DNA from 2 places in the Vibrio sp. 16 genome. Region 1 is predicted to be linked to the other one. Evidence: predicted binding sites of a transcription regulator. Region 1 holds the regulator's gene; the other holds the start of a gene.
What was found. The regulator CRP, encoded in region 1, controls carbon source genes, mostly activating them, when cyclic AMP is high. The targets are predictions, from matches to a motif close to TGTGANNNNNNTCACA.
Positions count from the first base shown of each region.

Region 2: ectA (diaminobutyrate acetyltransferase) is a predicted target of CRP. The motif match lies at 1,657-1,672, and genes of this name have one in related genera.

Region 1 covers NZ_OY808997.1:2,776,334-2,780,933, reverse strand. The annotation lists gene U9J37_RS12735 (TIGR02444 family protein) at 1-244, shown strand, start outside; gene U9J37_RS12730 (hydrolase) at 254-1,231, shown strand; gene U9J37_RS12725 (YheU family protein) at 1,270-1,482, shown strand; gene U9J37_RS12720 (phosphoribulokinase) at 1,565-2,434, shown strand; gene crp (cAMP-activated global transcriptional regulator CRP) at 2,676-3,308, shown strand; gene U9J37_RS12710 (DUF1338 domain-containing protein) at 3,396-4,187, opposite strand; gene astD (succinylglutamate-semialdehyde dehydrogenase) at 4,374-4,600, opposite strand, start outside.
Region 2 covers NZ_OY808998.1:687,182-691,781, reverse strand. The annotation lists gene U9J37_RS17445 (amidohydrolase) at 1-1,158, opposite strand, end outside; gene ectA (diaminobutyrate acetyltransferase) at 1,761-2,324, shown strand; gene ectB (diaminobutyrate--2-oxoglutarate transaminase) at 2,340-3,608, shown strand; gene U9J37_RS17430 (ectoine synthase) at 3,623-4,009, shown strand; gene U9J37_RS17425 (aspartate kinase) at 4,081-4,600, shown strand, end outside.

The sequences.
Region 1 (4,600 bases):
CAATTTCCGCGAGTTAAGGCGAAAGCTAAAAAGCCAAGTGCCAGACACTGTCTATCGAGAATCGCTTCAATTCGAACTGCAACTCGAAAAACAGCAGCAGTCTGATCTGGTTGATTGCATTAACAGTATTCAATTGGAAAAGAATCTCGGCGAGCCACTTACGCTTCGGTATTGCCGTCAACTTGGTGGCGAGCGCCTCTATTCAGCCTTCGCTGAGCCCATTGATAACATCGCCAACCTATAGAGACTGTTTATGACTCAGTTTGTCGCCGCCAAAGGGCTTTCCAATCCCCACCTTCAAACCCTAGCTCCGCGCTTAATTCGAAAAAAAGCGCTGTTTGAGCCTATCTGGCAAACACTTGATACCCCCGATGGTGACTTCCTTGACATCGCTTGGGGTGAAGATAACCAGACCACAGCGGCCAAAAGCAAACCGATTTTCGTTCTGTTCCACGGACTGGAAGGATGCTTCTACAGCCCTTACGCCAATGGCTTGATGGATGCGTTTAACAAACAAGGTTGGCTCTCCGTCATGATGCACTTTCGCGGCTGCAGCGGTAAGCCGAACAAGTTAGCGCGCGCTTATCACTCTGGTGAAGTCGAAGATGCCCGTTTCTTTTTGCAGTACCTCAATAGTCTATTTCCTTCTCAAAAGAAGGTTGCCGTTGGGATTTCACTTGGCGGAAATATGCTGGCGAACTACTTGGCTAAGTATAATCAAGACCCACTACTCGATGCCGCAACGATTGTCTCCGCGCCATTGGATCTCTCGGCCTGCTCGGAGCGAATTGAACAAGGCTTTTCTAAGCTCTACAAAAACTACTTACTCTCCTCTTTGAAAAAGAGCGCCTTGCAGAAGCACCACTTACTCAAGGGCGAGTTAGGGCTAACTTATCAATGCATCAAACGGGTGACGCGATTGTACGAGTTTGACGACTTAATCACCGCGCCGCTGCATGGATTTAAAGATGCCGAAGATTACTACCAGCGCTGTTCGGGCATCCACCGCCTGAAAGAGATCAAAGTCCCGACGCAAATCATTCATGCCAAAGACGACCCGTTTATGACTGATGCGGTGATCCCCAAGTATGTGCTGCCCGATAACATCGATTACCGGCTGTTTGATCAAGGCGGTCATGTCGGCTTTGTTACCGGCAGCGCCATCAAACCGCGGTTTTGGCTGGAAGAAGCCCTGCCCGCCTACTATGAAAGTCTCACCGATCCGGCATAATAGCGCCTCATCTGCGAACATAAAATCTAGAGGTATTTATGATTGTTCCTTGGCAAGACATTGCACCAGAGACATTAGAAAACTTGATTCGTGAGTTTGTCCTTAGGGAAGGAACCGACTACGGAGCGGTAGAGGTGTCACTGCAAAGCAAGATTGACCAAATTAAGAAACAGCTCGAGTCGGGTGATGCGGTCGTGGTTTTCTCCGAGTTACATGAAACCGTCGACATTCAACTCAAAAACAAATTTTAGAGAACTGCATACAATGACGGTTTACTAAAGCGTGCTATAGTGAACTCCGATTACAGGAACGTATTCAACGACAAGGTTTGTCATGTCAGCAAAACATCCAATTATTGCCGTTACCGGTTCTTCTGGCGCCGGTACTACCACTACTTCAGAAGCTTTCCGTAAGATGTTCAATATGATGAACGTCAAACCCGCATGGGTTGAAGGCGACAGCTTCCATCGCTTCACACGACCAGAAATGGATGTGGAGATCCGTAAGGCGCGCGAGCAAGGCCGCCATATTAGTTACTTTGGCCCACAAGCTAACGACTTTCCTGCGCTAGCAGAGTTCTTTCGTAAATATGGCCATGAAGGTACAGGGCAAGTTCGCCGCTACCTGCACACCTTTGACGAGGCAGTGCCATACAACCAAATGCCTGGCACCTTCACCCCTTGGCAAGACTTGCCAGAGAACTCCGACGTTCTTTTCTACGAAGGGTTGCATGGCGGCGTCGTCGATGGCGATGTTAACGTTGCCCAGCATGTGGACTTCTTGATTGGCATGGTTCCAATCGTGAACTTAGAGTGGATTCAAAAGTTTGTTCGAGACACACGCGATCGAGGTCACTCTCGTGAAGCGGTGATGGATTCGATTGTTCGTTCGATGGACGACTACCTCAACTACATCACCCCACAGTTTTCGCGCACCCACATTAACTTTCAACGAGTGCCGACCGTCGATACATCCAATCCTTTAAATGCAAAAGGCATCCCGAGCTTGGATGAGAGTTTCGTGGTCATTCGCTTGCGCGGAATTAAGAACGTCGATTTCCCATACTTACTGGCAATGATTGATGGTTCATTTATGTCGCGACATAACACCATAGTCGTGCCTGGTGGCAAGATGAGTTTTGCGATGGAATTGATCGTTCGTCCTATCCTTCAGCAACTCATCGAAACAGGAAAAATTGGCTAGAACTCACGGCTAGAACACGATTACTTTTCATACCGTGATCATGTGCACAGTTTTGCGTAGCAAAACCCAAGTAGGACCCGATTAAAATCAAGAAATCGTTTTCGAAAAAGGATACTATTTGTAACCGAAACACAAGTTGGCTTGCAGCATTTGTAAAGTGCTCTTATCCTAGTAAGCCTATTTAAGGCTTAGCTAAAACATGGAAAGCGGCAAGCGTACCCTGCAGAGGAAGTGAGATATTATGGTTCTAGGTAAACCTCAAACCGACCCAACATTAGAGTGGTTCCTTTCACACTGTCATATTCATAAGTACCCATCAAAAAGCACGCTAATTCACGCGGGCGAGAAAGCTGAGACGTTGTACTACATCGTTAAAGGTTCAGTTGCGGTTCTTATTAAAGACGAAGAAGGTAAGGAAATGATCCTTTCTTACCTAAACCAAGGTGACTTTATCGGTGAACTTGGTCTATTCGAAGAAGACCAAGAGCGTACCGCATGGGTTCGTGCTAAATCTCCTTGTGAAGTAGCAGAAATTTCATTCAAGAAGTTCCGTCAGCTAATTCAAGTAAACCCAGATATCCTAATGCGCCTTTCAGCGCAAATGGCAAGCCGCCTTCAAGTGACAAGCCAAAAAGTGGGCGACCTTGCGTTCTTAGACGTTACTGGCCGTATCGCGCAAACGCTACTAAACCTAGCGAAGCAACCAGATGCGATGACTCACCCAGACGGCATGCAAATCAAGATCACTCGTCAAGAAATCGGTCAAATCGTTGGCTGTTCTCGTGAGACAGTAGGTCGTATCTTGAAGATGCTAGAAGAGCAGAACCTAATCTCTGCTCACGGTAAGACAATCGTTGTTTACGGTACTCGTTAATCTCGATTAACTGCTGAATTTTAAAAGCCACCCATTGGGTGGCTTTTTGTTTATGAGCAATACAAACTAGGTAATCCCTGTTCTAACTTACCCATTGGTGCTTTCAAAAATCTTATCAGCAGACGCCGCAACAAACCCTGGATAGAGCTCGCCGTTGCTCATTGGATAACGCTTGGCAAACTCATAGAAACCACCCGGGATAATCTCTGTGCCTTCAGTAAATTGCACGGGGACTTTGTCTGCCATAGTGGATGACTGTTCGAGCAACACATCAGGAGATCCTTTCACCTCACCACCAAACTCATTGATGGTAAAGCCTGCATCACGCAGATGGTTGTTCACATCAACCACTTCGTTAAACGCATTTAACTGATTAACGCTCACAGTAAAGTGGTTTGCACCATAACCATGGGCAGCTAACCAAGAAGCGTATTCACTCTCTTTTGCCAACGTCTGGAAATCAGCGTAGCTAAGATCCCACAAACGTCCGCCATACAAAAACTCTGGGCTTTGCAATTGAGAGGCGTCTACCTGCTCAACCAGTTTAGCCACGATAGCCTGCAACTCGGCTGAACACTCATCGACTTTGAGTTCACTGATGAATACTTTCGGTTGCGTTGGATCTGGATGTTCAAAATGCTTGGCGACTAACTTTTTGCTCTCAAACACATAGTCACCACAAGGGGTGTAACCAGCATCAAGGAATGGTTGAGCCAGCGTCGCAATGCCTAACGGCTCAACATTGAAGGTGCGCAAAGCAATATGGTCGTTGATCAATGCTTCGTCTTCTTGCAGAAGTTGATGCACTTTTTCAGCAGAGGGACATAAGCGTTGAATATAGTCATTCCATAACGGTTGGAACAAAACATCTGGCGTCATAACGCCTCCTTGTATCGGGGTTGTTTACGTTAAAGAGAGCTTTATTAGTATTGTTTTTCGATATAAAAGAGGCCACCTAACCAAAATGTGTCCAGAAAATCTGATTAGGTAGCCTTCAACCTGTGACGTTTAAAGTGCCTTTCGGCTGAGAAAGGCAATAAGGGAAACCTTAGTGGTTTATTATGGTTATAGATCTAACCCTGGGCTTAACGTAGCAGGCAGCAATGTTTCGCTGCCTTCCATCGAAGCCATTGGGTAAGCACAATAGTCTGCGGCATAGTAAGCGCTTGGACGTAAATTACCCGATGCGCCTGGACCGCCAAATGGTGCATCACCACTCGCGCCAGTGAGCTGACGGTTGCGGTTTACGATACCCGCACGGATATGGTCAACAAAGTACTCCCACTCGCTGT
Region 2 (4,600 bases), on a different replicon from region 1:
ACGAACGCTGGCGATGGCGTCCAATGATTCGCGGATCGCCCCATCGCCAATGGCATGAATGTGAGCGCCATATCCGATTCGATCTAGCTCATTGAGCCACGTTTTCATCTGTTTTGGTGGAATGTAATTAATACCGTACGGATCATTGGGTAAGTAAGTGTCTAAATAGGGCGCGAGAGTCTTGGCGGTGCCATTAATGAAGATGCCATCGCTGTACATTTTTACCTGATTGACCAGCAGTCGACGCGAGGTATCGTTAGAGTGGACTCGTTTAAGGAAATCAAGTTGCGGTTTCACAGGATCTGCCGGATATATCCATGGACGTAATGAGACTCTGGCGGTTAGATCTTGTTCTTTTTCTGCTTGTTTCCAGACATCAAACCAGCTTCGTTTCCAATATAGGCGCCCGTCCCCTATGGTGGTAATGCCGTGAGACGCCGCTTCTTCCAGACCATTCATTAATCCCTGATAGCTTTGCTCAAACTGATTTTCCAACGCATTCCACGCTATCTCCATCACTTGATCGCCTGCGTTATCTAATAAGATGCCGTTTGGTTTTTGGCTGTACTCATCTTTGAGTATTCTTCCGCCTTGAGGATCTGGCGTTGACGACGTGATACCCGCTTCGGCAAGCGCCGCAGAATTAACCCACATAGAGTGCGAGGTTTGCTCCATCAGGATGACAGGTTGATTTGGGAAGACAGAATCAATCACGTCGAGTGGGGTATCGTGGTTGTGCTCACCTAGAATCGCCTCTAATGAGAATCCATAGCCCATCAACCAACCCTCTCCAGTGTGCTGAGCTTTACATGCTTCGAGATAAGGGCGTTGCTCTTGCAGAGAGGCACTCATGCTCAACTCGCATTGTCCGCCAGCTTCAGAGGCGGCTTCAAATACATGATTGTGATTGTCGATAAACCCTGGCATCAAAAACGCTTGCTCAGCATCAATCATGTGAGTGGTCGACGTTTTATAGACAGCAGCTGAGTGTTTGGTACCAATATGAACAATGTTCCCTTGCGCAATCACAAGGGTGTCGGCATCCGGATGCTGATAGATCTTTGCATTTGAGATCAGCATATCAGTGGTTTGGGCAAAGGCGGCACAGCTAGACAAAATCAGGCTTAGTGCGAGAGCGGTGTTAGAGAGTCGGGTCATTGGCTTGTCAATACAACGTGGAGGTAGAGTAGCTTAAGTCTATGTATGTTTGGGGCAAACTACAAAGGGTCGCTTATCGAAAATGGCTAGTACAGAACCTGCGCGTTAGGTCCCTTCTCCAAACTTCCCAGAGAGCCCTTTATCGTCCGGTATGGGAGCCATGTCATTGTCCTTTTTCTGATACTCACCCTAATTTTTGCTTTGTACTCTAAATAAAAAAGAAATCTATTTCAAATGAATTGGAGAGGTTTTTGATCGAAGAATAGTAAGGTTTGTACACAATTAAACCTCTACCTTGTGATTCTGGCTTTATTTAAATTGTTTATTTTTAATGATTTAACTTGGGTTTTTCTAAGTATCTCTTGGTTGTTGGTAAGAGATAAGATTTTATTCGAGTGTTCGTATTTCTAGTTCTGTTTAACTTGGTTGGATTTTAAAGGTTATTGCTCAAAATATTAGATGTCGAATTAGTGACAGTTTGGTTAATCTGGTCTTTTGTGTGATTTACATCACATAAACTGGGCTTTTTTGAGGTCAAATTTGCCTTTTGGGGCATTTTCTGCGTGATAATAAATAGCAAGTTTATTTAGAGTTCGAAGTAAATGCACATTCCTATGATCGTATCAGCACCTTGGGTTGCTTACCCTGAAATTGATGAGCAAGCCCATTCTCATGGTTCATTTGAAGAGCCAACTGCAGAGGATGGCGACGAGATTTTTAACTTAATCGCCCAGTGTCCACCACTCGACACCAATTCTTCCTACTGCAATTTTTTGCAATCAACGCACTTTAGCCAAACTTGTTTGCTTGCCCGTTGTGATGGTGAGGTGTCAGGTTTTGTTTCTGGATACCTCAAGCCTGACGATCCCACGACGCTATTTATTTGGCAGGTGGCGGTTTCTCCCAATCACCGCGGGAAAGGATTGGCTTATCAGATGCTTAAGTCGCTGTTCGCGAGAAAGGCTTTACGAAATATAGCGGCCATTGAAACCACGATTACGCAAGAAAATGGTGCCTCTTGGGCGCTGTTTAAAAAGATCGATAAAGAAAATGGTCAGCAAGGCAGTGTTTCAACATTTCTCGACCAAACAACACACTTCAAAGGGAAGCACGATACGGAGTATTTGTATCGTATCCCGCTAAAACCCACTCAAACCACAGGATAGATAAACGGTCTAATCATGGATATTTTTGACAAACAAGAATCACAAGTACGTTCTTACTGCAACAGCTTCCCAGTCGTATTCACTAAAGCAAAAGGGTGCTGGCTAGAGACGGAATCAGGTGAAAAGTACCTGGACTTTCTTGCTGGTGCTGGGTCTCTTAACTACGGCCATAACAACCCGATTTTTAAACAAACGTTGCTCAACTACATTGAGTCTGATGGTATTACGCACGGGTTAGACATGCATTCTGCTGCGAAAGCGGACTTCTTGAAAGCGCTGTACAAGCATGTATTTCAGCCACGAGGTCTGAACTATAAAGTCCAGTTTACAGGCCCTACCGGAACCAATGCGGTAGAAGCCGCGCTCAAACTGGCGAGAAAAGCCAAAGGTCGCAGTTCTATCGTTGCGTTTACTAACGGTTTTCACGGGTGTACCGCGGGAGCCCTTGCCGCAACAGGAAACCAGCACCATCGCCAAGGCGCAGGAACAAGTTTAAATGATGTAACGCGCATTCCGTTTGAGGGTTATGCCGACATTGATGGGCTGAAATTATTTGAAACCATGTTGAATGACAATTCTGCGGGGATCGACAAACCTGCTGCCGTACTGGTTGAAACGGTGCAAGGTGAAGGTGGCTTGAATGTCGCCTCTGAGGATTGGTTAAAGAGACTGAGCAACCTCTGTTCGAAGCACGATATTTTACTGATTGTGGATGATATTCAAGCAGGTTGCGGGCGCACTGGCACCTTCTTTAGTTTTGAATCTTCAGGCATCAAACCGGATATGGTGACCCTATCGAAATCCATTGGCGGTTATGGATCGCCAATGGCGCTTGTTCTGATGAAACCTGAGCTAGATATTTGGAATCCCGGAGAACACAACGGCACCTTCCGAGGCAACAACCATGCGTTTGTCACGGCGACCAAGGCGATTGAGGCGTATTGGGCCGACAGCGCTCCGTTCGAGGAGCATATTTCGAATTGTTCACTGCTGGTTTCGGAGGTGATTGAGTCTACGTTGCTCCGTTACCCAGAGATGTTCGTCACTCGCAAAGGCCGCGGGATGATGATGGGGATTGAATGTCGCAGTGGTGAGTTGGCTAGCGACATCGTCAAGAACTGTTTTGATAACGGCTTAGTTATTGAAACTGCGGGCCCCAACGATGAAGTGGTGAAGTTCTTTGCGCCGCTAACCATCACAGAGTCTGAGCTGCAACAAGGTCTAGATATCTTTAAAAACGCGGTTGAATCTGTCGTTGAACAACAATTTAAAAAAGCGTCGTAACTAGGGGAAGCAAGATGATTGTACGTACATTAGATGAATGTCGAGACAGTGAGCGCAGAGTTGCGTCCGAAACGTGGGAGAGCGTTCGCATGTTGTTGAAAGATGACAACATGGGCTTTTCATTTCATATCACCACCATTTTTGAAAACACCGAGACACACATTCACTATCAAAATCATTTGGAGTCTGTTTACTGCATGAGTGGTGAGGGCGAAATTGAAGTGGTGGGTGGTAAGACTTATCCGATCAAACCGGGAACGCTCTATATTTTAGATAAGCATGATGAGCACTATCTTCGCGCCTATGAAGGTAAAGAGATGGTGATGGCATGTGTGTTTAACCCGCCAATCACCGGTAAAGAGACGCACGATGAAAATGGTGTGTACCCACTTATCGACTAGACAAACGATCTCTGGCTAGGCGAGTTCGTCTAGCCACCTACACAATTCAAAACCAAACAAAAGGCTTTAACATGATTTATACCGTAGAGAAAATCGGCGGTACTTCCATGACCGCATTCGATGCTGTTCTAGATAATATTTTAATCAAAGATAGCGAAGAGGAAATGTACAACCGAGTGTTTGTCGTATCGGCTTACGCAGGTATGACTGATGCCTTACTCGAATGCAAAAAAACCAGTAAACCCGGCGTCTATCAATTGGTTGCCAAGCGAGATGACAGCTGGCAACAGGCACTAGATTACGTTGAGCAGCGAATGTTACTCGCCAACGAGAATATTTTTGCGGATCCAATGAACCGCATGCGAGCGGATAAGTTTATTCGCTCTCGGATTTCAGAAGCGAAAGTGTGTATTTCGAATATATTAGAGACCTGCCAGTATGGGCAGTTTTCACTTCGTCACTATCTTCCTCAGGTTCGAGAATTTCTCTCTTCCATTGGTGAAGCGCACAGTGCCTACAACACAGCGCTAAAGCTGAAAAACATGGGCTACAATGCGCGATTTGTCGACTTATCCGGTTGGGATACGCAAG